Lacibacter sediminis: one gene and its partner. Each later gene encodes a partner of the first gene's protein in a complex. Links are inferred from orthologs where the notes say so. Each region holds a gene or a part of one and is shown in the gene's direction. Other genes may lie near its edges.

The links.
Region 2: the proteins of uvrB (region 1) and H4075_RS00970 are in contact, whole or in part, in a crystal structure (PDB 7EGT), measured with the Thermus thermophilus proteins. The link is inferred for Lacibacter sediminis from one-to-one orthologs. Residues at the interface, in WP_096411307.1 of Thermus thermophilus: Glu23, Leu25, Arg26, Asp27, Gly28, Glu29, Arg30, Phe31, Arg55, Glu326, Asp327, Phe328, Glu379, Ser382, Gln383, His398, Gly400, Arg401; in WP_096412145.1 of Thermus thermophilus: His654, Arg656, Phe657, Gln666, Asp668, Glu669, Lys680, Arg681, Leu682, Ser683, Lys685, Tyr686, Ala687.

Annotation. Positions count from the first base shown.
Region 1 is NZ_CP060007.1:4,808,417-4,824,894, reverse strand. The notes cover bases 7,770-10,672. They hold uvrB (excinuclease ABC subunit UvrB), read left to right. Parts: upstream 7,770-8,154; coding sequence 8,155-10,191; downstream 10,192-10,672. Other genes in these bases: H4075_RS20360 (ParA family protein), read left to right, coding at 10,346-10,672; H4075_RS20370 (Spy/CpxP family protein refolding chaperone), read left to right, coding at 7,770-8,002. Also shown: H4075_RS20415 (alpha/beta hydrolase), read right to left, coding at 1-195; H4075_RS20410 (hypothetical protein), read right to left, coding at 277-606; H4075_RS20405 (hypothetical protein), read right to left, coding at 599-808; H4075_RS20400 (TIGR02757 family protein), read right to left, coding at 821-1,585; H4075_RS20395 (cystathionine gamma-synthase), read right to left, coding at 1,585-2,817; asnB (asparagine synthase (glutamine-hydrolyzing)), read right to left, coding at 2,780-4,672; H4075_RS20385 (DUF2911 domain-containing protein), read right to left, coding at 4,805-5,377; H4075_RS20380 (acetyl-CoA hydrolase/transferase family protein), read left to right, coding at 5,562-6,872; H4075_RS20375 (acyl carrier protein phosphodiesterase), read right to left, coding at 6,945-7,529; more of H4075_RS20370, read left to right, coding at 7,604-7,769; more of H4075_RS20360, read left to right, coding at 10,673-11,086; H4075_RS20355 (hypothetical protein), read left to right, coding at 11,248-11,445; polA (DNA polymerase I), read left to right, coding at 11,696-14,617; H4075_RS20345 (amidohydrolase family protein), read left to right, coding at 14,630-15,889; H4075_RS20340 (DsbA family protein), read left to right, coding at 15,927-16,478. UniProt on the Escherichia coli protein: The UvrABC repair system catalyzes the recognition and processing of DNA lesions. A damage recognition complex composed of 2 UvrA and 2 UvrB subunits scans DNA for abnormalities.
Region 2 is NZ_CP060007.1:199,917-216,556, reverse strand. The notes cover bases 4,764-7,828. They hold H4075_RS00970 (ATP-dependent helicase), read left to right. Parts: upstream 4,764-5,095; coding sequence 5,096-7,561; downstream 7,562-7,828. Other genes in these bases: cysK (cysteine synthase A), read right to left, coding at 7,643-7,828; H4075_RS00975 (hypothetical protein), read left to right, coding at 4,764-4,977. In the rest of the region: H4075_RS00995 (T9SS type A sorting domain-containing protein), read left to right, coding at 1-274; H4075_RS00990 (DUF4290 domain-containing protein), read left to right, coding at 374-1,087; murA (UDP-N-acetylglucosamine 1-carboxyvinyltransferase), read left to right, coding at 1,213-2,523; translational GTPase TypA, read right to left, coding at 2,599-4,410; more of H4075_RS00975, read left to right, coding at 4,708-4,763; more of cysK, read right to left, coding at 7,829-8,554; serine O-acetyltransferase EpsC, read right to left, coding at 8,569-9,381; H4075_RS00955 (arsenate reductase family protein), read right to left, coding at 9,556-9,912; H4075_RS00950 (RNA polymerase sigma factor), read left to right, coding at 9,989-10,498; H4075_RS00945 (hypothetical protein), read left to right, coding at 10,488-11,111; H4075_RS00940 (TraB/GumN family protein), read left to right, coding at 11,122-11,988; H4075_RS00935 (ATP-binding cassette domain-containing protein), read left to right, coding at 12,054-13,274; H4075_RS00930 (hypothetical protein), read right to left, coding at 13,303-13,803; recombinase RecA, read right to left, coding at 14,001-15,074; H4075_RS00920 (T9SS type B sorting domain-containing protein), read left to right, coding at 15,270-16,640. UniProt on the Escherichia coli protein: A helicase with DNA-dependent ATPase activity. Unwinds DNA duplexes with 3'-5' polarity. Translocates on single-stranded DNA with 3'-5' polarity. Initiates unwinding more efficiently from a nicked substrate than double-stranded DNA.

The DNA of each region.
Region 1 (16,478 bases):
TTCGTTTTCCGGTTTGATCTTATGTTGTGCTTCGTTTTGTGCGATATAGTTTTCCAAAGCGGCTGCCTCAGTTGGAACTGTTGGCAATGTGTTTGTATAAACAGGGGTTGATGGGTTGGGGCCAACGAAATAAATAATTGTAAGAACAAGAAGAATAATGAGCACCCATTTCAGCAATCGTTTCAGGAATTTCATGAGTCATATTTAGGTTGATTCTTAAAATTACTGGATTCCTCTTTACCAAACGTGAACAGGGCAAACGATTGAGCAGGTCTATTACCAGCGTTCAGCGCCTTCGTCATCTATCGTATTCGATCTATGCTCGGCTCTTGATTTGATCTTTTGCAATTGCCGGTCGATGATGAGGCGTGCGATCAACTGTGCAGCATTTTCTCCACCTTGTTGCGCCAGTAATTGCTTCATTTTTGCTTCATGCACATCAATGCGGTAGAGATAATAGATCAGCTTTTCAAAGTCAGTATTGATAAGATGGTTGATATGATCAGTAAGCTGTTGTTCAAGTTCATTCATCGCTAGCTTCTCAGAAAGTTTCAACGACAGCTCTTTGTTGAGCAACGGGATGATATCCGGGTTAGGATCACTCATCTGATTTATCTTTCTTTTTATTGTAAAAAGTAAACAACACTGTTAACACAACTGCTATGATCGCACTTTTAACCAGTACAGAACTGATAGTGGTATCTGCTTTATTAGCAACCCACACCAAAAAAGCATAGTTAATTAAACTGACAATAATGAAGTTTACAATAAGCAGAATAAAAAACTGGATGAGCTTAACCGGGTTCATTTGAAATGATTTCTAAAGTTTATTTTCCATTACACCTGTACCGAATAATGCAAAATCATATTTCACGGGATCGTTCTTATCTAAGATACGAAGATTGGCTGTGAGTTCAAGTGCTGCTTCCCAATCGTCTTGCTTTCGATGAAGCAGATCGTATTGTCTTGCTACTCTTGATACATGTACATCTAACGGGCAAATAAGATCGGCAGGCTTGATGTTTTTCCAAATACCAAAATCGACTCCTTTGTTATCATCTCTTACCATCCAGCGCAAATACATATTCAAACGCTTGCAGGTTGATTTTTGCATGGGTGCCGAAACATGTTTCTCGGTTCGCTTCAAATGTTCGAATGAAAAGAAATAGTTTTTAAAATGATTCAATCCTTCTTCTACCGACATTCCTTTTTTTGGGAAGAAAGCGGATTCTAAAGTATCATGCTTGCTGTAATGCCGTTGAAAAAATTCAATAAAATAATAGAGATCGTCAGCAGTAAATGTTCTGTGTTTAAATCCACCTAATTTTTTCAATCTGCCGGAGTTTTGGTTGAGGCAAAATTGATGTGGCTGCATATCCATCAACTGCATTAACTCTTTTGCTTTGTTGATGATGGTGGTGCGGTTGCCCCACGCAAAGATGGCTGCAAAGAAACCAGCAATTTCAATATCCTGTTTTTGGGTAAACAGGTGAGGTATGCAGATGGGATCATCTTTAATGAACGAAGGTTGATTGTAGAAATCAACCTTCGCATTAAGGAACTTTTTTAATTCTTGTTGTTTCATTACCCAATCGCTTTCGCCAGATCTTCAATCAGATCATCGGCATCTTCAATACCCACACTTAAACGGATCAGCGAATCATGCAAACCATCTTTGATACGTTTTTCTCTGGGGATTGATGCATGTGTCATACTTGCCGGGTGATTGATCAAACTCTCCACACCACCTAAACTTTCAGCCAATGCAAATAAATGCGTGGATGATAATACTCTTCTTGCTTCTTCAATACTGTCATCTTTTAATTCAAAACTGATCATACCCCCAAAGTCACGCATTTGTGCTTTTGCGATTTCATGACCGGGATGATCAGTAAAGCCGGGCCAATAAACTTTCGCCACTTTTGGATTTGCTTTTAACCAATGTGCAATTTTTGCACCGTTGGCGCAATGCGCTCTCATACGCACAGCCAATGTTTTAATACCACGCAACACAAGAAAACAATCCATTGGTCCGGGAACTGCGCCAGAGCTTTTCTGGATGAAATATAGTTTTTCACGTAGATCTTTATCATTCATCACCAAACAACCTTGTATCACATCACTGTGACCGCCAAGATATTTTGTAGCAGAGTGCATCACGATATCAGCACCAAGATCTAGCGGATTTTGTAAATAAGGGGATGCAAATGTATTGTCAACGCAAAGCAGTGATCCCGCTTCTTTGGCGATAACAGAAACTGCTTTGATGTCGGTAATATTCATCAACGGGTTCGTTGGTGTTTCTAACCAAATGAGTTTTGTATTGGCAGTAATCGCTGCTTTTACATTTTCAGGATTGGTGGTATCAACATAAATAAATTTCAATCCGAACTTTTCAAACACTTTCATGAACAAACGATACGTACCACCATACATATCACTTGCTGCGATCACTTCATCACCGGGTGCAAGTAGTTTGATCACTGCATCTGTTGCAGCCACACCACTGCCAAACACCAAACCAAACTTTCCGTTTTCAATTACGGCCACTGCTTCTTCCAATGCAAAACGGGTCGGGTTCTGGCTTCTTGCATATTCAAATCCTTTGTTGACACCCGGCGCTTCCTGCACATACGTACTGGTTTGATAAATGGGGGTCATAATAGCGCCGGTTGAAGGATCGGGATGTGAACCGGCATGGATCATTTTAGTATCTAGTTTCATAATGTATATTTTTTTCGTCAGACGCTCTCGTCGGACGGATTGCAAAGATGAGGAATTACAACAGATGCGCCGCACAGAAATAACGCCAGTCATCATTCTTAACAGCATGTGCTGATTGTGCATTCACTGGTTGTTTCAGGATTTCTTTCTTCAGGATATTTTCTGATACGAGTTTTTGACGGCTGGTTTGCAACAATTCCATAAAACCTGCAGATTGCATCCATTGCTGTTGCGGAGGTTCATAGCCGATCTTATCGGTTCGGTAAACAATGGAAGAAGGCAACACCTGTTTCATACTTTCACGCAGGATATATTTCGTGTACCCGTTCTGAATTTTGTAATGCGAAGGCAGCGAGAAAGTGAATTGCACCAAATCATGCGATAAAAAAGGCAAGCGAACTTCCACGCCATGTGCCATGCTGTTACGATCTGCATAACGCAGCAGTTCTTCCAAGCCCAGCCGCATGGTATTATAGTAAAGCAGATCATTCAGCTTGCTTACGGTTGGTTTGAAAATACTTTTCTTATTGAAATTCGTTTTGCGATAGTTATTCGCAATGAATTTATTATTCAGTATTTGTTTATTGGCTTTGTTTTCCAATTGTACCGCTGCCATTTCCGGGAACCGTGCAGCCAGTTTATTCTTCCAGCTCCAGTTAACTGGAATATTGTGATTTGCAAAGGCATTCAACTCATGACTTACGACAGACGATTCACGCATCTTCTCCTGCAAAAACCAGTGAATGTATTTATGATAACCTGCTAACGTTTCATCAGCGCCTTGTCCATCTAAAATCACTTTAATGCCTTGTTGTTTCGCCAGTTCATATACTTTGAACTGTGCATAGATGCTCGAAGATTGAAATGGTTCTTCCTGGTGATGAATTAATTTTTCAATATCATTGAATAATGTTTCTGCCGTTGGTGTAACAAAATGATGTTGCAGTTGAAATTGATTCGCTACCTGTTTGGCATAAGCTGTTTCATCTTTTTCAAAACCGGGAAACGAAGCAGTGAATACCTGGAACTTGGAACCTGGATTTTGAGATTTGATGATTGCAGCGATTGATGAGCTGTCTAAGCCTCCGCTCAATGATGTGCCTGTTTCAACATCGCTCCGTAATCTTCTTGTTACGGATGTGTTGAACAACTGCTGAAACTGTTCAGCAGCTTCTGCTTTGGTTAAAGTTGATTGTGTTTCTTTATCAAGATCCCAGTATTGTGCAATTTCATTTTTCCCATTACGCAGGTCTAATTTCAGGTAATGTGATTGTGGCAAGCCGCTGATGTTTTCATAAAAAGTCTGCGACAGGTTGGCCGGATTTTTCACCCAGCCCAAACCAATATAGTTGAGCAGCATGCTGTGATCAATTGTTCTTTCGACACCTGCTGCCCACAATGCTTTCATTTCGCTGGCAAAAACAAATTGTTCGCCATCAAAAAAATAATAGAATGGTTTTTCACCGAAACGGTCACGTGCAGTAAACAGTGTTTGTTCTTTATCATCCCAGATAGCGAACGCAAACATCCCGTCGAACTGTTGCAGACATTCTTCTTTCCAATAGTCATAGGCAGCCAGGATAACTTCTGTATCAGAATGTGTAAAGAAGGTATATCCCTTCTGCTTTAACTCTTCTTTCAGTTCAAGGTAATTGTAGATCTCTCCGTTGTAAGTAATGCTGTAACGTGCCCTTTCACGTGGGCCTCTCTCCACCATATCGGGTCGTGCTTCTCCGGTGGGAAACGGGAAATGCATTGGTTGTTTACCTGTTTCGCTTAAATCAATGATCGCTAATCGTCGGTGACCCAAACCAACTGTTTTGTTTTCATTCAACCAAAAACCTTCACCGTCCGGCCCACGATGGGCAATAGCGTCCGTCATCTGTTTCAAACGCTCTGCTGAAACATGATGAGGGTTCATTGAAACAATTCCTGCAATTCCACACATGCTGTAAAAATCGAACTTCAATGCAGATAAACCAAAAAGAAAAAGCCCTCCATTTCTGCAGAGCTTTATTAACTATTTATCAAACTGATGAAACTTTAGTTCGCGTCGTACTTCATACTTCGTAACTCTTACTTACCAGCTAATCGGCATTTTCACCATCACTTCATCCCAATCCATAATGAGGTTGATACTTTTGTCGGTTACTTTTTCAAACAGCATCGTAAATGATTCGGTTACATCGGCTGTTTTTGTAACAGGGCAATCAATACGCACCACATCTTTACTTGCATCGTATTTAAATGCGCCCCACACATCAGTATCTTTATTGATGATCACCGTCCATTTTGCTGCACTCTCTAAAGCATACATGGTATAACGACCTTTCTTTACCGTTTTGCCGCCAACTTTTACATCACGGTAAAACTCGATCTCTGTTGCTTCGTTGGCACCCAGTCGCCAGATCTTTCCATCCTCCACCAACTCACCAAATACTTTACGGCCACTCTTTGAAGGTCGACTGTAAATGACACGGGCAATCAAGGGCTCGGTTACTTTATTCGGCTGAATACGGAGAACAGGATAGTTCACAGGATAATACGACATATCCATCGGCGATTTGTCCAATGGCGGTAATTTGCTTCCGTTCTGTGCTGTTGCTGTAAAACCAAACGCAACAAATAAAAAAATCATCGATAACAATTTCATACGTTCTGTTTTTTGGATCTTATTTTATTGGTGACAGTTATTATGACTGCTTTTTTCTCCCGGAGGTTGTTTTGAGAACGCAAATTTAGCCCAAAGATTGCTGTCCGTAATCACCATTTATCCTGTTTGTTGGCAGTTTCAAAGGCTTTGTTGTATTTTATTTTTGCATTCTAATCTTTCGATCATGTACAAGCATATACATTACCAATCAGTAGAACAGGCCCTCGCCGTGGTTAAGAGCGGCCAACGGGTGTTTGTTCAGGGCAGCGCCCAAACCCCCCTTTATTTATTACGTGAACTGGCTAAGCAGTCGCACAGACTCGAGCAGGTGGAGCTGGTATTCATTACCGTGCAGGGAGATATTACCGTTGACCAGCCACAATACGAAGGCATCTTCAACATCAACTGTATGTTCGTGAGTAACAGTGTACGCAAAGCGGTAAATGAAGGCAGGGCCGATTTTATTCCTGTGTTTCTCAGCGATATTCCCGACCTCTTCAATAAAGGCCATTTGCCAATTGATGTAGCGTTGGTACATGTATCGCCACCCGATAAACATGGCTATTGCTCACTGGGCGTAAGTGTTGATATTGCAAGAAGCGCCGTGAACACCGCCAAATATATTATTGCACAGGTGAATCCAAATGTGCCACGTACACACGGTGATAGTTTGATCCATACTGAACGGTTTACATCAATGGTGTATTGTGAAGAACCGTTACCTGAAGTGGATTATGGTGTGAAAGTGCGTGAAGATGAAATGCAGATCGGCAGATACATTGCCGGTATGATCGAAGATGGCAGCACCCTGCAAATGGGTATTGGTACTATTCCCGATGCGGTATTCAAATCCTTACACAATCATAAAAATCTCGGCGTACATACCGAAATGTTCAGCGATGGTATTATCGATCTGGTTGAAAGAGATGTCATCAACAACGTCAATAAAAAAATCCACCCGAATAAAACAGTAACAGGTTTTGCATTAGGTACACGCAAGCTGTATGATTATGTTGATGACAACCCTGCGTTTGTATTTCTTGATATTGATTATGTAAATGATCCGCATGTGATCCGTCGTAACCCAAAAGTGGTGGCCATCAACAGTGCCATTGAAGTTGATATTACCGGACAGGTTTGTGCTGATAGTATTGGCACAACTCAATACAGTGGTATTGGCGGACAAATGGATTTTATGCGTGGCGCTGCATTGAGTGAGGGCGGTAAGCCGATTATTGCACTTACATCACGCACTGCAAAAGGAATAAACCGCATTGTGCCATTTCTAAAACAAGGTGCTGGTGTGGTAACTACACGTGGACATATTCATTACGTGGTAACAGAGTATGGCATTGCACATTTGTATGGAAAAAATTTACGTCAACGTGCAAAGGCCTTGATTGAAATTGCACACCCTGACGATAGGGAAATGTTGGAGAGGGCTTGTGTTGAACGATTCAAACAGTTTTTAGTTTACGATTCTCATATTCATTAAGATTGTTGATCAGGTAGGGCATACTTCTTCAAGTCTGCAATTATTTGAGCAGACTGTATAAGTATGTCCTACCTATTTTTCCTCTATCCAATTCTTTACCACAGCAATCATTTCCGGAAAGAAAGCCTGGTAACATTTCCGCAAGGTTGCATCATGTTCTTCGAACAATGCAAAGGCTGTTGCGCTTTCGGTTAAGTAAGTTGCACGCCGCACTACTCCGTGTAAACTGTTTTCAATTCCCCATTTATTACTGTAGTTGTAAAGCCAGTTCTGTGTTTTCATATAAGGGAACATGCGTGCAAACCGTTCTGGGAAAACAGCAGTATAAGGTTCAAGCATTGTATAGGTATTCGCCGCAAACTCTTCCAGTGAATCATTATTGAAAATCAATGGATCGGTGGCGAGATAATGATCGTATACCACATCAACAAAAGCCCCTGCATATAAACGATAATGTGGTCTGAAAACTTCTTTTGCTTCTTTGGTGGCTGCATGATCGTCGGTAAATGAATCGATAATACGATGGAGTTCGATGCCCTGTTGAATGCCTGGCGAATAGTCGAATTTCTTTTTGCCTTTCACATAATCGCTGATCATATTACCCACGAGTAACTCGGGCTGGTGAAACGACAGGTAGGCGTGGGCGAGATAATTCATAAAGTTTTTTTACAGACGGCGTAAACTTTTTTGAGACTTACCGTCTAATCCTGTTCAAACTAAAATTTATTACAATGAAAGTACTCCAATTTTTATTCCTTTTTATCTGTGTGGGTGCAATGGCACAGGCGCAGCCACCGGCTGATACTTCAAGAGGCAGAGGTCCACGTGTAGATATGTACAAGGATCTGAACTTAACCAAAGACCAGCAGGAAAAAGTAAAAGCCATCCAGGACAAACAACGTGAAGAGATGGAAGCACTTCGTAACGGCTCACTCAGTCGTGAAGAACAGCGTACAAAGATGATGGAGATCCGCAAAAAATACAGTGAGCAGATCGATGCCATATTAAATGCAGAGCAAAAAGAAAAACTGAAAGCGAAGCAAAAAGAAATGCAGGAGCAGATGGAGAAAAGACGTAATGGCGGCGGTGGCCCCGGCGGACAAGGCGGAGGAAATAACAATAACAATTAATTGTGAACCGGCGAAAGCCGGTTTTTTATTGCAGTGATTTGTAACTTCTTTACTCGCTTGCGACACCATCAGGTTGTAGATATCTCTAAACAGTAAACTTATCTGCAGTTAAGCTATTCAGCAAATGAACCTAACAGTCACTAAATTTGCAGATGCCTTTTCAACTTCATTCACCTTATTCTCCCTCCGGCGATCAGCCGCAGGCTATTCAACAGCTTACCGAAGGAATTTTAAACGGGGAGAAATACCAAACCTTACTTGGTGTAACAGGTAGTGGTAAAACATTTACCATGGCCAATGTGATCCAGAATGTACAACGGCCAACGCTTGTGCTTACACATAACAAAACATTGGTGGCGCAGTTGTATGGTGAGTTCAAACAATTCTTTCCTGATAATGCTGTGGGTTATTTTGTAAGCTATTACGATTACTATCAACCCGAAGCATATATGCCTGTGAGTGGTACCTACATTGAAAAAGATCTCAGCATAAACGAAGAGCTTGACAAACTGCGTTTACAGGCTACCAGTGAATTGTTAAGCGGACGAAGAGATATTATTGTGGTAGCGAGTGTGAGTTGCATTTATGGTATGGGTAACCCGGTTGATTTTGAAAATGGCATCATCCGTATTCAAAAGAAACAGACACTTTCACGACAAGGCTTTCTGCATTCATTGGTGAATAGTTTATACAGCCGCACACAAGGTGATTTTACAAGGGGTACATTTCGTGTAAAAGGCGATACCGTTGATATTAATCTTCCTTATGTCGATTTCGGTTACCGCATCAGTTTTTTTGGTGATGAAATTGAAGAGATCGAAACCATTGATATCAAATCAGGAAAACGAATTGGTAAAGTTGAGAACGCTGCCATCTTCCCGGCCAACTTATACATCGCACCAAAAGACCAGATGCAACAGATTATTTATGAAATACAAGACGAAGCGGCTGCACAGGTTGAGTACTTTAAACGTGAAGGCAAATACATTGAAGCGCAACGATTGAAAGAACGCACCGATTATGATCTGGAGATGATCCGTGAGCTTGGTTATTGCAACGGTATTGAAAACTATTCCCGATTTTTTGATCGACGTACGCCAGGTACAAGACCGTTCTGTTTGCTGGATTATTTCCCGAAGGATTATTTAATGGTCATTGATGAAAGTCATCAAACCATTCCGCAGGTAAGTGGTATGTATGGTGGCGACAGAAGCAGAAAACTGGTATTGGTTGATTATGGTTTTCGTTTACCGAGTGCAATGGATAACCGTCCGCAGAACTTTCACGAGTTTGAAAGTTTGCTCAACCAGGTTGTGTTTGTTAGTGCTACTCCTGATGATTATGAATTAGAAAAAACAGGTGGTGTGGTAGTAGAGCAGGTTGTTCGTCCAACAGGTTTGTTGGATCCGCCGATCGAAATCCGGCCAAGTGTAAACCAGATCGACGATCTGCTGGATGAAATTGATAAGCGGGTAAAGAAGGGTGATCGTGTATTGGTTACAACATTAACCAAACGTATGGCAGAAGAAATGGACAAATACCTGAAGCGGATCAATATCAAATCAAAATATATTCATAGCGAAGTGGACACGTTGGAGCGAATTGAAATTTTGCGTGATCTCCGCTTGGGCGTTATTGATGTGTTGGTGGGTGTAAACCTCTTGCGTGAAGGATTGGATTTACCTGAAGTATCGCTCGTTGCAATTCTTGATGCAGATAAGGAAGGATTCCTGCGTAATGAAAAAAGTTTAACACAAACCGCTGGTCGTGCTGCACGTAATGTCGATGGATTGGTGATCTTTTATGCTGATAAGATGACGGAGAGCATGCGCCGCACCATTGAAGAAACAAGCAGACGAAGAGAAAAACAGATCCAGTATAACATTGAACACGGCATTACACCACGTACCATCAAAAAAAGTATTGAACAGGTGATGGGGCAGACGGCTGTGCTTGATATTAAAGGCTACGATCCTGCAAAATCATATGCGCTTGCTCCCGATGGTGAATTAGTAGAAGCAGCCGAAGACCAGGAAATATATCAAACTATTCCGCAAATGGAGAAAGCGATTGCCAGAACCAAGAAGCAAATGGAAAAAGCAGCACGTGACCTGGATTTTATGGAAGCTGCACGTTTACGGGATGAAATGTTCAGATTACAGAAAGAACTGGACACAATGAAGAAATAGATAACCCGTCAGCGGCTTCAAACTATGTTCAAGGGTTTCTTCTAACGATCATGCTTATGCCCCCATCTGGTAATAAGCTGATGTAACTTGCTATATGCCCTGCCAAAATCTCCCCGTCTTTTCTTAACTTGAAGCTCTTTCAAAAAAATCAGCCATGTTCACATTTGCTTTATTTAACCTCAAAGGAGGTGTTGGTAAAACTGCCAGTTGCGTAAACTTTGCATACCTCGCAGCAAAAGACGGTTACAAAACCTTGCTATGGGATATTGATCCGCAGGGCGCCACTTCGTTTTATTATAAAGTAAAACCGAAACAAAAAGTGGTGATGAAAGATGTGGTTGGAAAAGATGCAGAGCTGGCTGACAGCATCATGGCAACAGAATATGAAAATCTTGATATTATTCCTGCTGATATAACTGCGAAGGCGCATGATGTGATGATCGATGAAATGCAGGCATCAAAAAAACGGTTGGCAACCATCTTAAAACAATTGAAGAGTGAGTATGATTTTATCTTCATTGATTGCCCTCCGGGTTTAAGTTCATTAGCGGAGAATATTTTTAATGCATCTGATATTGTTTTGATGCCCATCATACCAACAACACTTTCTGTTCGCACCTATCACATGGTGAAAGATTATTTTAAAGAAAAGAATATCGATCAGAAAAAAATGACTTGCTTCTTCACCATGACCGATCTGCGACGCAATATGCACAACGAAGTGATGGAAGAATTATATAAAGACAAACGCTTCTTTGAAAACTATATTCCTTATTTAAGTGATGTAGAAAAAATGGGTGTACACAAAGCTCCGTTAGAAGAATTTGCACGCAGCAGTTACGCTGCACAATGCTATCGTGACCTGTGGGAAGAAATTGAAGAAGGAGTGCTGTAACTCAATACAGTAGCGGATTTCAGCCGACCGTAAATTTACCGAAATGGCTTTAAGTACTAACCCTGAATTTTTGAAAATAGATTTCTAAGTGTTGCATAATTCAAAATCTGTTTCTACATTTGAATTGTCCAATTCTTTTGAAAAAACTAAATCCAAATGTCATGAAAAAGCCATTGCGTTTCTTCTCATTCGTATTTTTCCTCTTCGCTATTTATTTGAACGTATTCTACAAAGAAGATTCTTTCCTGGCACGTGTCGTTGCAGGTAAATCTGAAATTTCAAAACAGCAAACAGCTCAAAAACAATCTAAGGAAGCAAAGCCTTTAGAGAATGAGCTCGCTGAAAATAGCGGCAAGTAATTTCACAATACATATTGTACATCAACTATTTCGTTAAGCAGTCAACGAACCGGCGATCCGTACCCTATATTTTTATTTGCTGCCGGTGTTGAATTTTCTCATAATGTAAGTTTTGCGGAGGTGGTTTCCACCACCTCCTGTTTTTATTTTGCTTACTAAAAAACCACGTTATAAAACGGGGCTTTTGTCGTTTATAAAAAATTAAGCAGCGATAGTTGGGATAGCTCTGCAGGCAGCTTACCTTAGCGGCATGGCCAATGATAAAAAAGTTTTTCTGCTCGATGCGTTTGCTCTCATCTTCCGTGCATATTATGCACTTATTCGTAGTCCACGTAATACATCCAAAGGAAAAAACACCAATGCACAGTTTGGTTTCACCAATGCATTGATCGAACTCATTACCAAACAAAAGCCATCACACATGGCCGTTTGTTTTGATACGGCTGCACCAACCGAGCGCCACACCGATTTTGCAGAATACAAAGCCAACCGCCAGGAAGCTCCCGAAGATCTGTTGCTGGCTATCCCCGACATTAAGCGCATCATTAAAGGATTTAATATTCCGGTAATTGAAAGCGACGGCTATGAAGCGGATGATGTGATCGGTACATTAAGCAAACTGGGTGAAGCTGCCGGTTACGAAGTGTTTATGGTTACGCCCGACAAAGATTACGGTCAGCTTGTAACCGAAAAAGTAAAAATTTATAAACCTGCATACCAAGGTGGTGATGTAGAGATCATGGGTCCCGAAGAAGTGTGTGCCAAATGGGGAATTAAAAATGTGAGCCAGGTAATTGATATACTCGGTATGATGGGTGATTCGGTTGATAACATTCCCGGCATACCTGGTGTGGGCGAAAAAACCGCAGCTAAACTGTTGGCTGAGTATGAAACATTAGAAAATGTATTGGCCAATGCTGCTAACATTAAAGGAAAGATGGGCGAAAAAGTTGCAGCAGGAAAAGATCTTGCTATCATGAGTAAAAAACTCGCTACAATTATTACCAATGTACCTGTTGAATTTCATGAAGAAGATTTTCGTTTGAAAGAATGGAACAAAGAAGAGTTGGCAGCAGTGTTTGCAGAACTGGAATTCAAAACAATTGGCAAACGAATTTTAGGTGATGACTTTAATGCATTCAGCACAGCACCTGTTGGCGTACAGAAAGATCTGTTCGGTAATGTGATAGACACCACAATGGGCGAAGTGCGGAAAGAAAAGAAGGCGCCACCAAAATCTGCACAAACAGAAATCTTTGCGTCAACTGATGCTACAGAAGCTGAAGAAACTGCAGAGCAGGAAGAAGGCACTGCTGTGTTGGATCTTGGCGCTTCAAAAAATATCAATAATACTCCACACGAATACATCGCCGTAACAACGGAAGTGGCAATGCAAGAATTGGTTGCTGAGTTATCAACACAAAAGGAAATTTGTTTTGATACCGAGACAACAGGCATTGATGCAAATGATTGTGAAATAGTAGGAATGAGTTTTTCGTACCAGCCACATAAAGCATGGTATGTTCCTTGCCCTGTTGATCAGTCAGAAACAAAAAAAGTGCTGTCCATTTTTAAACCGTTGTTTGATGATGAAAGCAAAACATGGATCGGGCAGAATATCAAATACGATCTGTTGGTATTGAAATGGTATGATGTTGAATTGAAAGGTCCGCTGTTTGATACCATGCTGGCGCATTATGTTGTGGAGCCTGAAGGTAAGCGCAGCATGGATGAGTTGAGCGCACAGTTTCTTGGTTATGAGCCTGTACATATTGAGGAGCTGATCGGCAAAAAAGTTCCAAAAAACTCTACTTCTAAACAACAGGGAACCATGCGTGATGTGGAGTTAGAGAAGATCACTGATTATGCAGCCGAGGATGCCGATATCACTTTGCAATTAAAACAATCCTTATTTCCATTGTTGAAGGAAAAAGAAGTAGAGCGTGTGTTTTATGAAGTAGAAAATCCATTGGTGAAAGTGCTCACCGATATGGAGTTTGAAGGAATCAGAGTGGATGTTGATTTCTTAAATGAATATTCCAAGCAACTCGATAAAGACGCCAAAGAAGCTGAACAACGGGTATACAGTTCTTCCGGTTTGAAATTCAACCTTGCTTCACCAAAACAGTTAGGTGAAGTATTGTTCGATCATTTAAAACTCGATCCCAAAGCGAAGAAAACAAAAACAGGACAGTATGCAACAGGCGAAGATGTATTGCTGAAGTTGGCGCACACAAGCCCTATCGTTGAAGATATTCTTGCATTCCGTGAGTTGACGAAATTAAAATCAACGTATGTTGATGCATTGCCACAACTGATTAATCGTAAAACAGGAAGAGTACACACTACATATGGACAAGCTGTTGCAGTAACCGGTCGCTTGGCAAGTAATAATCCCAACTTGCAGAATATTCCTGTACGTACAGAACGTGGAAGAGAAATTCGTAAAGCATTTGTACCAAGAGATGAGAATCATGTGTTGGTGAGTGCCGACTATTCACAAATTGAATTGCGTATTGTTGCCGCTATCAGTGGCGACCCGGCTATGTGCGATGCATTTATTCAAGGAAAAGATATTCATACAGCAACTGCAGCCAAAGTATACAAGATCGAAGAGAAAGATGTAACCAAAGAAATGCGTTATAAAGCCAAGAGTGTAAACTTTGGTATCATTTACGGACAAGGTGCATTTGGTCTGGCCGATAATTTAGGCATCAGCAGGACAGAAGCGAAAGAGATCATTGATAACTACAAGCGGGAATTTGCAGGTATTCAAAAATATATGGATGATACCGTGAACTTTGCACGTGAACATGGCTATGTGCAAACCTTGATGGGCCGCAAGCGTTGGTTACGGGATATTAACTCGAGCAACTTTACTGTACGTGGTTATGCAGAACGAAATGCCATCAACTCACCCATACAGGGAACAGCGGCCGATATGATCAAACTTGCAATGATCAAAACACATGATGCATTAAAAAAGAGTACATTCAAAAGTAAAATGATCCTGCAGGTGCATGATGAATTGGTATTTGATGTCTTGAAGGAAGAAGCAGAAGGTATCAAAGCATTGATCATTGAATGTATGCAAACTGCTATGCCGCTTACACATGGAGTACCGGTTATTGCAGAAGCAGGAACAGGTGATAACTGGTTAGAAGCCCATTAAACAAAAACGGTGATGCGTTTTTTCTTATTGATTGTTTGCATCTTTACAAAACTCGCTGTTTTAGCGCAGGTAAAATCTATTCGCTTTATTAACGGGCAGTGGTTTAACGGTAAAGAGTTTGTTGCTGCTGAATTTTATAGTGTAAACGGATTACTTACAAAGAGTGCCCCATCATCAGTAGATACAGTTGTTGATCTTAAACAGCAATACATCATACCGGCTTTTGGTGAAGCACATAATCATTCACCTGAAACCGACCAGGACCTTGATGTGTTTATTGAACGTTACGTCGCTGATGGCATCTTCTACATCAAAAATCCAAATAGTATTCCGTTTGCAACCAATAAAATACAAAGTAAGATCAATCATCCACGAAGTGTGGATGTGATCTATGCCAATGGCGGACTTACTGCAAATGGGGGGCATCCAACTACACTTTACAATTACATGCTGGGCACAACTTATAAAAAAGCATTGCCCGGCTGGACAACAAAAAGTTTTGAAGGAGAAGCATACTATCTAATCAATTCAAAAGAAGAACTGGAAAAAAAGTGGCCGTTTGTTCTTTCACAAAAACCGGGCTTCATTAAATTCTATCTCATCTTTTCAGAAGAATATGAAGAGCGAAAAGATGATACCCTTTTCAACGGCAAAAAAGGAATTGATCCTAAACTGGCAAAACTTATTACCAAAAAAGCACATGCAGCAGGATTGAAAGTAAGTGCACATGCAGAAACACCAAGTGATCTGCAAGTTGCATTAGCAGCAGGAGTTGATGAGATCAATCATTTACCCGGTTACCAGGTACGGTGGAGAGATGGTTACACAGAAAAATACTATAAGCTTACAGCAAAAATTGCACGGAGTATGAAACGCAAGGGAGTGCATGTTGATCCTACTTATTCGTTGCTGCAAACAGAGATAAAGCCTATGAGTAATCAGCAACGTGAAGCGCAGACGAATGTACAAAAGGAGAACCTGCTGCTATTAAAAAAGTATCGTGTACCTGTTACGGTTGGTTGCGATAGTTACAATCTTACTGCCCAAACAGAAATTGAATACTTACGCAAACTGAATATTTACAGCAATCTTGAATTGCTGAAAATGTGGTGTGAGGTTACGCCTGCTGCCATTTTCCCAAACAGAAAAATTGGAAAACTGCAGGAAGGATATGAGGCTAGTTTTCTCATCCTGTCAAAAAATCCACTGGAAAATTTTGAGCATGCCTACAACATTTCCCTTCGGGTAAAACAGGGAGTGATTTTGTGGTGATGAAAATTCATATTGCATAACAATTTACCTTTGAAGTATGCAACCGATCTTGATCTATTGTTACGATGCATATTGCGGCTGGTGTTACGGTTTCAGTCCTGTTATAAAAAAAATCAGCGAGGCATATCAACAAAAACTTCATTGCGAAGTATTAAGCGGCGGAATGATCTTACCTGAGCAACCGGTGCATATCCGTGTAACGGCTGGTTATATTCAGGAAGCTTACAAAACCGTGGAAGACTATACAGGAATAAAGTTTGGCGAAGATTATCTCTGGCATATCAAAAATCCTGAAGAAAGCGATTGGTTTCCTTCTTCTGAAAAGCCGGCTATTGCATTAAGTATTTTTAAAGAACTTTTTCCTGAGCAACAGGCACAATTTGCTTCCGATCTGCAATACAGTCTGCACTATGAAGGAAGAGATCTAACGGATAACGAAGCTTACCGTCATTTACTTGAAAAGTATAATATTGATGCAGACGATTTTTACATCAGGCTTAAATCAGAAGAATACAAAGAGAAAGCTTATTACGAATTTCAACTGTGTAAGCAATTGCAGGTAACAGGCTTCCCACAAGTACTGATACAG
Region 2 (16,640 bases), 4.6 Mb from region 1 along the record:
GAAATACTACTCTAATGTAGTTGCTCTCCGTGAAGTTGGTAGCAAATCAAAAGTGGATGTGGTTACCAATATTATCAGCAAAAATGAAATTGCGCTTAACAGCAACGGTTCTTACAATTGGCGTATTATTGACATGAGTGGTCGTGCACTGGCAAATGGCCGCACAACAACCGGCTTTAACCAGTTACAGCCCGGCACACTCAACAGTGGTATGTATCTGTTACAGATCATCGATGGAGGTGACATCATAACAGAAAAAATAGTAAAACACTAAGTTTTTCGATAGTCATAGTTTACCACTGGAACCAGCTGCCCCCTAAAAAGGGCAGCTTTTTTTATCAACCCTTTGCTTACATTTGCTATTATCAAGTTTATGGAATATAACACAACAAGAAATCATTTAACCATTCGTGAGTACGGACGACATATCCAGAAAATGGTTGATCATATCATCACAATTGAAGACCGCCAGAAGCGACAAGAGCAGGCACAAGTGGCAATTGAACTGATGGGCTTTTTAAATCCGCACCTGAAGAACGTAGAAGATTTCCGTCATAAATTATGGGATCACTTGTTCCTTATTTCTGATTTTAAATTGGATGTAGATAGCCCCTACCCGATTCCAACAAGAGAATCATTGAAAGCAAAGCCTGAACGTTTGCCTTATCCTAAACGTTACCCACGTTATAATCACCTCGGTAAAAATATTGAAGTGATCATCGATAAAGCTTTGAAAGAAGAGAACCCTGAAAAGAAACAGGGCTTTGCCAATGCAGTGGCTTATTACATGAAACTCTCTTACAACAACTGGCACAAAGAAAATATTCATGACGATGCAATCCAGGCTGAGTTAAGTGCAATTACAAAAGGTGAACTGGAGTTTAATAATCGTCCTTTTGTACGTCAATATCGCCCAAGCGATGACTTCAGAGAAAACCGTGGTGGCAGCGGCGGCGGTGGAAAATTTAAAAAACATTTTCAGCAACGCAGTGGCGGTGGTGATGGAAGAAGAGATAACAGAGGTGGAGGCGGTGGAGGCCGTGACAACCGTGGCGGCGGTGGTGGAAAATTTAAAAAGAGATATTGATCTTAGTGCTCCAAAATTTTTAGAAGGTTAATAAGAAATGTTCTTGTTAACCTTTTTTATTTCCCTGTACTTTGTAACATCCAAACCTTATCAGGCAATACACTTAAACATTTTAACTACAAGTCATGCATTCTTTTGAAGTAAGAGGCGGTAAAAAACTTAAAGGCGAAATTGTTCCTCAGGGCGCCAAGAACGAAGCATTGCAAATCATCAGTGCTGTTTTGCTTACTCCTGAAAAAGTAACCATTACAAACATTCCTGATATTGTTGATGTAAATCTTCTGATTGAATTATTGGGTGAAATGAATGTGAAGATCGAACGGCCGCAACGTGATACTTGCATTTTCCAGGCAGATGATGTAGATATTGATTACCTGCACAGTGAAACATTTAAAAAGAAAAGTGGCAAGCTTCGTGGAAGTGTGATGTTGGCCGGACCAATGCTTGCCCGTTATAAAAAAGCATTTATTCCAAAGCCTGGTGGCGATAAAATTGGAAGACGAAGATTAGATACACATGTCATTGGTTTTGAAAAGTTAGGTGCCGCATTTAACTATCATTCAGAAGATGGCTTCTTTCATCTCACAACAAAAAAGTTGCAAGGTGTAAACATGTTATTGGATGAACCATCTGTAACCGGCACTGCTAATATTGTAATGGCTGCAAGTATGGCAAGCGGTACTACCACGATCTACAATGCAGCGTGTGAACCTTACATACAACAACTTTGCGCCATGCTTAATCGTATGGGTGCAAAGATCAGCGGAGTAGGAAGTAATTTGTTGAGTATTGAAGGTGTTGACTATTTAGCTGGTACAGCTCATCGCATTTTGCCTGATATGATCGAAGTTGGTTCCTTCATAGGTTTGGCAGCAATGACACAGAGCGATATTCTTATTAAAGGTGCAGGTGTAGATCAGCTTGGAATCATTCCTGAAAAATTTCGTCAGCTGGGTATTCAACTGAACATTGATGGAGATGATATCCATATTCCCGAACAGGAGTTATATGAAATACAACGTTACTTCGATGGTGGTGTACTGACTATTTACGATCATCCGTGGCCGGGTTTTACTCCTGACCTGTTGAGTATTGTTCTGGTAACTGCTATCCAGGCAAAAGGAAGTGTATTGATTCATCAGAAAATGTTCGAAAGCCGTTTGTTCTTTGTAGATAAACTGATTGATATGGGTGCGCAAATTATTTTATGTGACCCTCATCGTGCTGTAGTAATTGGTTTGGAACGTGAACAAAAGTTGAGAGGTATTACCATGAGTAGCCCCGACATACGTGCCGGACAGGCATTACTGATCGCTGCTTTAAGTGCTGAAGGAAAAAGTACTATTCAGAATATTGAACAGATCGACAGAGGTTATCAATACATCGATGAACGTTTACGAAAGCTCGGTGCAGATATAAAGCGAATTGAAGGTTGATACTTGAATATAAAAACAAAATGTGCTAAATAAAAAAGACCCCGATCAGTTGATCGGGGTCTTTGATTATATCTCTTACGCCATTTGAGCGTTCATTGATTTTGATTGTTTCTTTCTTTCTTCTTCATCCAAAATCACCTTACGCATACGGATGTAGTTTGGTGTAACTTCAATACACTCATCAAACTGAATATACTCCATACACTCTTCCAACGTCATCAACGTTTTTGGTGCCATGCGTGTAGCATCATCAGTTCCACTTGCACGGTGGTTGGTTAATTTCTTTGGTTCAGTTGCATTTACAACCAGGTCGCCCGGTTTAATGTTTTCTGCAATGATCTGTCCGGCATAAACTTCTTCAGCAGGATCAACAAAGAAAGTACCACGGTCTTGTAATTTATCAATAGAATAACCGGTTGTCTTAGCTGTGTTTTTTGAAATCAATACACCATTGTTTCTTCCGGGGATACTACCTTTCCATGGTTTGTATTCGTTGAAGCGATGCGCCATTACAGCTTCACCAGTTGTTGCTGTGAGCATTTGTGTACGCAAACCAATCAACCCTCTTGATGGAATTTCAAATTCCAGATGCTGCATTTCACCTTTGGTTTCCATGATCAGCATTTCACCTTTACGGCGGGTAACTAGATCAATTACTTTACTTGCGAATTCCTGCGGTACATCTACCACCAGTATTTCATAAGGCTCACATTTTTTACCGTTGATTTCTTTGGTAATTACCTGTGGCTGACCAACCGTTAATTCATACCCTTCACGACGCATGGTTTCAATTAAGATACCAAGGTGAAGAATACCACGGCCATAAACCATCAAGCTATCACCATCATCACTATCAGTAACACGGAGCGCAAGATTCTTTTCCGTTTCTTTCATCAATCTGTCACGTAAGTGACGGCTTGTAACAAACTTTCCGTCTTTACCAAAAAACGGCGAGTTGTTTACACTGAACAACATATTCATTGTCGGTTCATCAACACTGATCACCGGTAATGCTTCCGGATTTTCTGCATCCGCCAATGTATCACCAATATTAAAATCTTCCACACCAACTACGGCACAAAGATCACCTGCAATAACTTCTGTTACTTTTTTCTTACCCATTCCTTCAAACACATACAGCTCTTTCACTTTCAGTTTTCTCACTGTTCCGTCTGCCTGCATCAAAGCAACCTGCTGATTTTCTTTTATTGCACCACGACTTACTTTACCAATGGCAATACGCCCGAGGAAAGAAGAATAATCCAATGATGTTAACTGCATTTGCAACGGACCTTCCGCAACTTTAGGTGGCGGCACATGCTTAATAATACCATCTAACAATGGGAAGATATTATCGATCTCAGTTAATGAATCGTTGAACCAACCATTCTTTCCACTACCATAATAAGTAGGGAAATCTAATTGCTCTTCAGTGGCATCAAGGTTAAAGAAAAGGTCGAATACTGAGTCATGCACTTCATCAGGACGACAGTTCGGCTTATCAACTTTGTTGATCACCACAATTGGTTTCAAATTCAACTGAAGTGCTTTCTGTAACACAAAACGTGTTTGTGGCATCGGGCCTTCGTAAGCATCTACCAACAGAATTACACCATCTGCCATTTTCAACACACGCTCCACCTCACCGCCAAAATCGGCGTGACCCGGAGTATCAATAACATTAATTTTTACATCATTATATACTACGGCTGCATTTTTAGAAAAGATGGTAATGCCACGCTCTCTTTCAAGATCGTTGCTGTCCATGATCAGTTCACCAGTATCCTGGTTATCACGAAACACCTTGGTTGCGTGTAAGATTTTATCCACCAAGGTTGTTTTTCCATGGTCTACGTGAGCAATGATTGCTATGTTACGAATATTCATATTCAATGTGTTAGGCCGAAACGGTTGGTGTTCTTGCCTTTTTTAAGGCGGCAAAGGTACGGCATTTAAGCGGGGTGGCAAGGGAAAAGGCGGTTAATGTTTGGTTATGGAAGCCTTAGCCGGATACGAGCATTAAGCATCAGAATTTGGAGTTGACTACGGCCAATATCGGTTGACATGCCGCATTAGGCGCTCTTTTGCACAGCAAATACACATTTACCTGCCGTAACAATTACATAAGACAACCTTCACAATCATTTCATGTTACTGTTTGTAATTCACTAAAACATTTTAATTATGGAAAAGCATGTGATCGATATTACAAGAAATCTGCTCAACAGCGGCGCATTCAATCATCTTTCAGATGCTGCACTTACAAGATTGCAGTGGCTGCTGATCGGCCGGTCAACTACAAACAGGGCAAGCCAGTTGATGCAATACTGGTACAGCGGTAATTATTATTCACAAGGCGTGCCTCAATACCTTTTGCATAGTTGTAACATGGTATTGTTGCAGGCAGGCAAACCAGCTGTTGATGTGTTTGTGGCTGATGAGATGGATGCGTAAAGCTGTTTTAAATTTTGAAAGACTGATCCATCCTGATTTCTCGAAAGACAATTTTGTCTTACAATAAATTCTTTCCCACAAAAAAACTTCTCCGCTTTGCATGCTGTAATTTCGCCCAATGATCGATTACTTAAATGGACTGAATGAGCGGCAGAAAGAAGCAGTAACCACTATTGATGGCGCATTAATGATTGTGGCGGGCGCAGGCAGTGGTAAAACAAAAGTACTCACCACACGTATTGCCCATCTGATGGCGAAAGGTGTGGATGCGTTCAATATATTGGCGCTGACTTTTACCAACAAAGCAGCCAAAGAAATGAAGGAACGTGTGGAGCATATCCTTGGTAACCATGAAGCAAGAAATTTATACATCGGCACTTTTCACAGTGTGTTTGCACGCATCTTAAGGAGCGAAGCAACCAAGATCGGCTATCCATCGAACTTTACAATTTATGATACAGACGATGCAAAGAGTGTGATCAAAACAGTGATCAATGAAATGAACCTGGATGATAAACACTACAAACCATCTACTGTTTACAACCGCATCTCATCTGCAAAGAATGCATTGGTAAATGCAGAAGAATATAAAACTGATTGGCATATACAACAGGAAGATATGCGATCGAACCGCCCTGCTATTGCACAGATCTACGACAGTTATGCAAAACGTTGCTTTAAAAACGGGGCAATGGATTTTGATGACCTGCTCATCAAATTTTATGAATTGCTGAAAACTGTTCCTGAAAGTTTAAGTAAATACCAACGTCGTTTTAAATACATTATGATCGATGAGTACCAGGATACAAACCCTGCGCAGTACGAGATCATAAAATTACTCGGCGCCATGCATGAGAATGTTTGTGTGGTGGGTGATGATGCGCAAAGTATTTACAGTTTTCGTGGTGCAACTATTGAAAACATTTTACAGTTCCAGAAAGATTACGACAATGTACACCTGGTAAAACTTGAACAGAATTACCGCAGCACAAAGAATATCCTGAACGTGGCGAACGAAGTTATTGCCAACAATAAAGGACAGATCGAAAAAACATTGTTTACGGATAATGGTGATGGTGAGAAGATACGATTGGTTCGCACGATGACCGATAATGATGAAGGAAAGTTTGTGGCTGATACCATTCAGGAACAAAAACTCCGCAATCATTACCGTAATAAAGATTTTGCTATTCTCTATCGCACCAATGCACAAAGCCGTGCATTTGAAGAAAGCCTGCGCCGCATGAGTATTCCGTACATCATTTACGGCGGCATCAGCTTCTATCAACGTAAAGAAATCAAAGATTTTATTGCTTACCTGCGTTTGATCGTAAATCCGAAAGATGAAGAAGCGCTGAAAAGAGTGATCAATTATCCGGCAAGAGGTATTGGAAAAACAACCATTGATAAATGCGTGTTGTATGCCAATGAACAAAACATCAGCATGTGGGAAGTGTTGACAAAAGCACAGCAGTTTGGTTTTAAAGCTGGCACACTTGAAGCGATTGATCAGTTTGTAACCATGATCCGCAGTTTTGCAAGTATGTTCCAGAAAAACAATGCATATGAAGTAGCTGTGCATGTTGGTAAACAAACCAATCTTGTAAAAGAGCTCTTTAACGATAAAAGCACTGAAGGTTTACAACGTTACGAGAACATACAGGAGTTACTCAACTCAATAAAAGAATGGGTGGATGATACAGCAAACCGCCAGCAGATCGATGATGATGGTGTAATGATTGATGAACAGGACCCTTTTGCTGCAAGCGACCCTGCCCAAAAAGAACTTTCATTTGATGCTCCTGCTTCGCCACAACAAACAACGTCAAATGCTGTAACATTGGGTGCATACCTTCAACAGATCACCTTACTTACAGATGCAGATGCAAAAGATCCCGATGCAGACAATGTAAAACTCATGACCATACACGCTGCAAAAGGTTTGGAGTTTGAATGTGTGTTTGCTGCAGGATTAGAAGAACAGCTCTTTCCAAATGCACTTTCAATAAACACAAGAGAAGAATTGGAAGAAGAGCGTCGTTTATTTTATGTGGTGATCACAAGAGCAAAGAAAAAACTTTGGATCTCTTATGCCAATACACGTTATAAGTTTGGGCAGATCGTACAAAACGAACCAAGTCGTTTCTTAGATGAATTACCGGAAGATTTTATTGATAAGAGTTATGCCGGTGGCGGTTCAAGAAACCAGGGATCATCATTTGGCAGTGGCTCGGCATTCGATCGGTTGAAAGGTGGATTCGGCAATAAGAGTAACGATTATGATGATGTAGCAAAAGCTGAGAAGCGTTACGGTGCGCCACCCAAAACAGCATCATCAAAACCATCTTTTTCAATAACGCCTGCAAGACCACAAACAATAGAACACAAACCAGACACTGATTTTGTTGCTAGCGATACAAGCAATCTGCAGGAAGGTCAGCGAGTGGAGCATCAGAAATTCGGCTTTGGTGAAGTAGTGAAAATGGAAGGCAGTGCACATAATCCCATTGCCACTGTAAAGTTTGAACTGAATGGTGAAAAGAAGATCATGTTGAATTATGCAAAACTGCGCATCGTGAGCTAAGTGTTTACGAGTGGAAAGAAAATAAATAAGAAAGAGCCATCGTATTACGACGGCTCTTTCTTATAATATCAGATGAACAGATCAAAATAATCCATCCACACTAAAGTAGCGTTCACCAGTATCGTAGTTAAAAATTAATATACGGCTGCCCTTTGGAATTTCAGGTAATTTCTTTGCTAATGCAGCCATAGTTGCACCACTTGAAATTCCCTGGAAAATCGCTTCTTCTTTCGCCGCACGTTGTGTATACGTAAACGCATCATCCTTGGTCACTTGTATTACACCATCCAGAACATCTCTATGCAAATTGGCTGGAATAAAGCCCGCACCAATACCTTGTATGGGATGTGGAGAAGGTTCACCGCCGCTAATCACCGGAGAAAGTTCAGGCTCAACAGCAAACACTTTCAGGTTAGGGAATTTCTTTTTCAATTCACGGCCAACACCGGTAATATGTCCACCAGTACCAACACCGGTAATTAAATAATCCAAGCCTTCGGGAAAATCATTCAATATTTCCTGTGCTGTTGTTTTCACATGCACATCAATGTTAGCCGGGTTATCGAACTGCTGTGGCATCCAGCTATTAGGTGTTGCTTCTACAAGCTCAGTTGCTTTTGCAATAGCACCTTTCATCCCTTTTTCACGTGGCGTTAATTCAAACGTAGCACCATAAACGCTCATCAGCTTACGACGCTCGATACTCATACTTTCAGGCATCACCAAAATGAGTTTGTATCCTTTCACCGCTGCAACCATTGCCAAACCAATACCCGTGTTGCCACTGGTTGGTTCAATGATCACACTGCCTTCTTTCAAAATACCTTTTGCTTCGGCATCTTCAATCATGCTTAATGCAATACGGTCCTTAATGCTCCCACCGGGGTTTGCCCGTTCCAGTTTGCTCCATACTTCCACATCGGAAGAGAACAAACGGTTAATGCGTACATGCGGTGTGTTTCCTATTGTTTCTAAAATGCTGTTCGCTTTCATTGTCGCTTATATTTTTATATGATAAAATTGAGAGGTTCAGTAAAATCTTTTTTGTCGGCTACAACAATCTGGTTTTTTGTATACACAACACTGTGCGGTATTATGCTTTCCGTAACCCATGTGTTGCCGCCCACAATACTATCATGACCGATGACCGTTTTACCGCCAAGAATAGTACTGTTGGCATAAATTACCACATTATCTTCAATAGTGGGATGACGCTTTGTTTGTGCATCTTCTTTACGTACGGCCAATGCACCCAATGTTACTCCTTGATAAATTTTTACATTCTTTCCAATTACGGATGTTTCACCGATAACCACACCTGTACCATGATCGATAAAGAACGGACAACCGATCTGTGCACCGGCATTTATATCAATACCAGTTCTGCTATGTGCCAACTCACTCATCATGCGTGGAAGAATAGGAACATTGTGTTTGTATAATGGATGTGTGAGCCTGTACATAACAATCGCATAAAAGCCGGGGTACGACAAAATCACTTCTTCAACAGAGTAGGCAGCCGGATCAAACTCAAGTATCAACTCGGCATCTTCTATCAATTCTGCTTTAATGTTTGCCAACTCATCCAGATAGGCGTTTGTAATGGCTGATACATCTAACTCATATCGTTTAGAAAGAGGAGTAAGTATTTCAGTCAACTGTTTTCTAAGTGAAATATTTGCGCTGCATTGCTGCTCTGTATAAGCCTCTGCATCGCCAACCATCGGGAAAAGACAATTGATCAAATCTTCCGTAAAGGTAACCACAGCATTCCTCGACGGGAAATTGCTGCTGAGCAGATAGCCGGGAAAAGCACTCATGATAAAAAATTTAAACGTCCTCTGAAATGGCAGGCAAACGAACGGTCAGTCACTTTCGCAACAATCGATCATGCGAAAATAGGGCTTCTTTTATTTAGTCTACTAATTCAGTTGATTTTTAGCAATTCTGCAACCGTTCTGCTTCCAAATATGACAGAGAACCAACAAAATACTTTATTGCAGCGCCTTTTTCAAGGCTTCTACCGTTTTTTTATCGTTACCGATAAAGATCTTGTCGTTTAAAATGGTTACGGGACGTTTAAGAAAAGTATCTTCTTCCAATATGTAGTTCTTGTAATCTTCTTCGGTGAGTTTTTTATCCTTCAGCCCTAGTTCTTTGTACTTAAGTGCCCTTCTGCTGAACAATGCTTCGTAACTACCCGCAAGCTTCTTCATTTCTTCCAACTGTTTGGCAGTGATCTTTTCATCACGGATGTTTTGGAATTCAAGTTTGGCTTTATCAGCACCCGTTTCTTTAATAATTGCCTGGCAGGTTGTGCAATGGGCGAGATGGTACATTTTCTTCTTCATGAGCAAAAAAACAAATTTGCATGTAACTTAAACGAAATTTCTGCTACATATACGTTTACGCAAACCATTTGGTTGAATGACCACCAACGTTGAACAGAATTTCCTGCTGGTAGTGCAAGAGCATCAGGGCATTATCAGAAAAGTATGCCATCTCTATGGCCGCAATGATGCGGACAGGGACGACCTGTACCAGGAAATCGTTATTCAGCTATGGAAAGCATTTGGTAGTTTCCGTGGCGATGCCAAGATCAGTACATGGATGTACAGGATAGCTTTGAACACCGCCATCAGCAACCTTCGTAAACAGTCGAGAAAAGTAGCACTCAGTTTTCCTGAGTTTATTCCAAGAGAAGAAGCAGATACAAACGAAGAAAGGATCAAAGAAGAAAACCTCCGGCAAATGTATGCAGCCATCGCACGGTTATCGGAAGTGGAAAAAGCAATTGTAATGCTTTATCTCGAAGACAAAAGCTATGAAGAAATGGAAGAAATTCTCGGTATCAGTAACGGCACGCTGCGTGTAAAAATGAACCGTATCAAAGACAAATTACGTACACTCACAAAAGCAGAAGCTTATGGAGCTTGATCAGTTAAAAGAAATGTGGAGCGACGTGGGGCAAAGCAAAACCTCAACTTCTGAACAGGAGTTGCAGACCATTTTGCAAAAAAAGTCGAAGAGTCCCATTGCCAAAATGAAACGCAACCTGTTTATTGAAATGTTGATCGTAGTGGTTCTTTACAGTTCCAGTATTCTTCACTATTTCATTAAATTCAAAGGAGCAATGTTAAGTCTTGCATGGCTGATGTTGATATCAGGTCTTCTTTACATGATCTATTATGTACGAAAACGAAAACTGCTTCATGAAATGGAGTGTGTTACTTGTGAAGTGCGGTCCAATCTCCAATTACAGGTTCGTACCCTCCAAAAATATATCCGGTTTTATCTTGTGGTGGGTACATTGCTGTTCCCGTTTATCATGCTTACCTCCGGTGTGATTATTTTTCTTTATGATCCGAAAATGCAAGCCAACTCTGCAAGCGTATCGTTCTGGCCATTTTTTCTTGGCCTTTTGGTCATCACAGCTATACTTACAATTCCCATGTATTTTCTTAATAAATGGTATGTTCGTAAGCTCTACGGACAACATGCTGAAAAGCTGAAACAGATCGTAAACGAAATGAGTGAAGAAGAAGATTAAATTTACAACTATGAAAAAGCTCCTCATCAGTTTGTTCAGTACATTCCTTATTGTTTCAATAGGCTTCGGTCAGGCAGAACCGAAAAGCAGTTTGCTTTGGGAAATTACAGCCAGCGACCTTAAACAACCATCTTATTTATTCGGCACAATACATATCATCTGCAAAGAAGATTTCTTTTTACCACCGATCGTTACAGAAAAATTCACCAATGCAGAACAGGTTTTTCTTGAATTGGATATGGATGATCCGATGATGATCTTAAAAATGATGCAACTGCTGCAATTACCAAAAGGACAAACCATCAAACAGCTTTTTGGCGACAGTGCTTTTAAAACATTTGACGAACAGTATAAAAAAATAACAGGCAGTTCTGCCATGATGTTCAATACATTCAAACCATTTATGCTCATGAGCATGCTCACCGAAAAATCATTGAGCTGCCCGTCAAGAGAATCTTATGAGCAAACATTCATTGCAATGGCTGCTAAGCAGAAAAAGAATATAAAAGGTCTTGAAACAATTGAAGACCAGGTGGCAGTGTTTGATTCTATTCCTGACAGTACAGAGATTGCAAACCTGAAAAGTATGGTGGTTGATTTTAATAAAGGTGTGGAAGAGTTTAAAAAACTGGTTGCAGTTTACAAAACACAGGATGTTGATTCCATTTATAGATTAACAAATCAGTCGCCTGAGCTTATGGAAGCGGAGAATGAGCTGCTGGTGAAACGAAACAGCAAATGGGTTCCTTTAATGAAAAGCAGTATGCAGAAAACAGCATGCTTCTTTGCTGTTGGTGCAGCACATTTGGGTGGAGATATTGGTGTAATTGCTTTACTGCGAAAGCAGGGTTACACAGTTAAGCCAGTGAAGTTGTAACCAACACGCCATCCTAAAATACAGCGGGTGACTCACCGTAGCATTCAGTAATTTATCTTCGTGCTATGCAGCACTATGCTATTTTTCTTTCCAACACTTTCAACAAACAAAATTTTATTCAGCAACTGTTGGATAAAAAAGCACCCGGTTTATTTGCTTCATTCAACAGTTCTGATGCTGTTCTATTCTCTGCTTACACTGTGCAGCAATATTTATTGGAGGAGGATATTCATGGTTATAGCGGTATTGAAGCAACAAGGAAGCAAACGCTACGTTCCATGTCGAGTGGTGAACAAAAGAAAGTATTACTCCAGCATTTATTATCATTAAAACCAGGCGTTCTTATTTTAGATAATGTATTCGACAATTTGGATACCGCTGCACAGACATCATTTAAAGAAGAATTAAAACTTGCTGGAGCACACACACTTCTTATTCAACTTACACATCGAAAGCGTGATCTTCTCCCCTTTATTGAAAACAGGTTAATGGTTAGTGCTGGTGAGTTTGTTCCTCTTGAAGGCAATACTGATGATGAAATTCATGTTGATGATGCACCTGTACCCTCTCCTTTGCATCACTACAAACTTTCCACAACAGAACTTGTTCGCTTTACAGATGTACATGTTAGTTATGATAGCCGACAAGTATTACAACAGATCAACTGGAGAATTAATGCCGGTGAATTCTGGCAATTAAAAGGACCGAACGGTTCAGGCAAAACAACCTTGCTCACCATGATCACCGGCGATAATGTAAAAGGTTATGGGCAACAACTCTATATTTTTGGAAGAAAAAAAGGTAGTGGTGAAAGTGTGTGGGATATTAAAGATAAGATTGGTTATCTCACGCCTGCTATGACAGATCTTTTCAGCACAAGACATACACTACTGCACATGATCGTATCGGGATTTGTTGATTCTATTGGTCTGTATACAATTCCAAGCGATATGCAACTACGTTCTGCCTATGAGTGGCTGCAATTATTACAATTACAACATAAAGCTAACACAGCTTTTTCAAAACTTACACAAGGTGAACAACGCTTAGCATTGGTTGCAAGAGCAATGGTAAAACACCCGCCATTATTAATTCTCGATGAGCCTTTGATGGGGCTTGATGCTACAAATACAGAAAAAATTATTCAGCTCATCAACAAACTTGCTGCTGAAACAAGTACTGCTGTGTTGTATGTATCACATCAAACAGAGAAAGGTTTGCAGCCGCAAAAAGTATTTGAGTTGCTGAAAACAGAGAATGGTTCTATTGGCACTATACACGGCTAGAGGTGCCAACCGGGTACTATCATATTTACTATTTCATTCGTTGGTATATCTCCTCTTCTTTTTCATAAAAGAAAGATAAGTGCATGTTCTTTTGAATAAACGATTTTAATTCTGCGGAGCTACTGAATTGTTCATCGATGTTTTCTGTAACGGCATTGAGTGTTATGCGTGAACCATTTTCAGATACTTCAAATTTATACAAGCAATAGCTTGCATCTGATCCTTGTTCTTTTAGCTCAGAAATATTCAGGAATTTAACAGCATCAACTTCTGAGAGAAAAGCTTCATATTCTTCCGGCGTATTATCTTCTTTTGGTTCTTTCTTTGTTTTGCTGATATTGACAATGTAATCTGTTTTCCTTTTGATCATGATGATCTCATCACTCGAACTTTTCGGTTCCCACTTGCCAAGCAGCTCAGCAGGAAACTTTACTGTTGGTTCACTGATTGGCACTTCTGTTTCATAAGGGCATCCCATCAACAGAAAACAACATGCTGCCATCGCAACAAACTGCACCAACTTTTTCATATGAATTGTTTTGAGGTTAATTAAACTGTTCGTGTCACCCAACAGGTGATTCATCAGCCATTTAATTTTTACTTAACGAAAGTATATCTATTCATCCTCTCAACCAATGCCTTCCGTTAGAATACCGACAAATGAAAAGGCCCTCCGTTTCGCATTGCTGCTAACGAAAGGCCGGTACTTACAAACAAACCCGAAGTTTACGAAGCTGCTGCTCCGTTTTGAATTTCTTTTATCTTTTCACGAATCTTCGCTTCAATTTCATTGGCCATACCCGGATTGTCAAGCAGGAGATTTTTTACTGCATCTCTACCTTGTCCAAGCTTATCGCCATTGTAGCTGTACCAGCTACCGCTTTTCTGAATAATAGCAAGATCAACACCCATGTCAATGATCTCACCTGTTTTACTTACACCTTCACCAAAGATGATATCGAACTCAGCAGCTTTGAACGGAGGAGCCACTTTATTCTTTACCACTTTCACTTTTACACGGTTACCAATTGCTTCATCGCCATCTTTGATCTGGCTCATACGACGGATATCCAAACGAACCGATGCATAGAACTTCAGCGCATTACCACCTGTGGTTGTTTCGGGGTTACCGAACATCACACCAATTTTTTCACGCAACTGGTTAATGAATATGCAAATCGTATTTGTTTTATGAATCGTAGCCGTAAGCTTACGCAAAGCCTGGCTCATTAAACGTGCCTGCAAGCCCATTTTGCTATCGCCCATCTCACCTTCCAATTCACTTTTTGGAACCAAGGCTGCAACGGAGTCGATTACTACCACATCTAGTGCACCGGAAAGAATTAAACGATCGGCAATTTCCAATGCCTGTTCGCCATAATCCGGCTGAGAGATCAGCAGATTATCTACATCAACACCCAACTTTTGTGCATAGGCACTGTCAAATGCATGTTCCGCATCAATGATGGCGCAGATGCCGCCCTTCTTTTGTGCTTCAGCAATAATATGTGTAGCGATGGTTGTTTTACCACTACTTTCAGGTCCGTAGATCTCAATCACTCTTCCTCTTGGTACCCCACCAATGCCTAAGGCAGTATCAAGACCAATTGAGCCGGTTGAAATGGCTTCAATTTCATTGACACCTTTTTCATTCATCATCATTACACTGCCTTTTCCGTAATCCTTGTCAATCTTGTCGATGGTGAGCTTTAACGCTTTGAGCTTCTCGGTATTAACATTGACGCTCTCTTTACTCATTTTTTCCTTTTTTGGTTTCTCCAAAATTAAAGTCTCTTCCATAACGGGTTTGTTTTGTTTGTTCACACTAATTTGTTTAGCAAACGTAAAACTAATTATTTTAGAAGCCAAATATTTTAGCATTTTTTTCATGGAGCCAGCTTTGTAGTGCACTCATGACATAAAATAAGGGTAAACCGCAAGTGGTGGTTTGACCGTCTTTTTCTATTTTTATAACTCACATTGAACTATGTATTGATGCCTGTACGTTTTTTCTGTTTTACCCTTTTCTTTTTACAGTTTACACTTGCCTTTGCCCAAACAAATGAAAGTCGATTGCCAGCTTCTTTTATTTCTGAAAGAAGCAAAACGCAGAATAGTTTTTTTTCAAATACTAATTCGAAAGTCAAATCACCAACCAGATTAAAGCAAGAAATTCAACGAATTTCTTTTAAAGACACTGACACTTGTCAAACTTTTACTTACAAAGAAAAAATTGGTATAAATGGGAACAATGAAGACGTTAATTGCTCAGCAGCAATTGGTAATGGAGATATTGTTTTTGGTGGCAGCGTACAAAAAAACGGTACAGCGGAAACAGATGCATATCTCTTTTGTTTAAATGCCGGAGGTGATATTAAATGGGCTAAAACTGTTGGAACGGCAGGCAGTAACGAAACGATTGTAAAAATGAAGAAAACTTCCGATGGCAATTTTATTGTAATCGGTAACAGCAAAAACCTATCGACAAATAAAACAGACGTGCTCGTTCTTTTTATGAATGCTACCGGCATATTGCTTTGGAGCCGTTTGTTAAATGATGTAACTGCTGGTAATCTTTTTGCTGCCGACGTTGACGAAACACCCAACGGAAATTTTTTAATTGCTGCAGATAACGGTTTGTTAGTTACCTACTGTTCTGTTTCTGCATCAGGCACTGTTAACTGGGCACGTAAGCTGCAAATATCAGCAACAGTAAAATGTATTGCTGTTCAAAACCAGAGTAACTATAAATATTACATCGTTAGCACCGGCACCGACTCAGGTTACAAAGTTGGTAATGTTGTGTGCATTAATCCAACATCAGGTATTGTTGAGTGGCAGAAAAAATTAGGTGGTCCTGCACAAGGAAAACATGTGATATTTAAGCAAGCTGCTTCTTTCAATTCGGCCCCTCTTGTTATAGGTCTTGTATCAAGTAACGGTGCTGATTACGCACTGTTCCGGTCTTGGGTAACGGGATGGTCGCCCAATATGTTTGAAGTATACAACACAAATAGTTCGTTGTCACCTAGTGCTTCTTTAGCAACAGCCATGTGGAATGATTTTATTTTTTATTCGCCATCAGGCTCATCACAGGAATGGAATTGGATTAAAAACGGACCCGAATCGTCCGTAAAATCGCACCTCAGTTTTTCAATTGGCTTTTCATCTGTAACAACAAATATTACTGCCGGAGAGAAAACTGTTGACGGTGGTTTTTTGGCAGCAGGTACAATTAACGATGGAACTAATGGTTCCAAAGTATTTGTGGTAAAAACCGATAGCACAGGGATGATGCCATTATGCCCGCTATCAAAAGCAGCCATTGCAAAAAAAGATTCGCTGTATAGTTTGCCGCTTTTACCT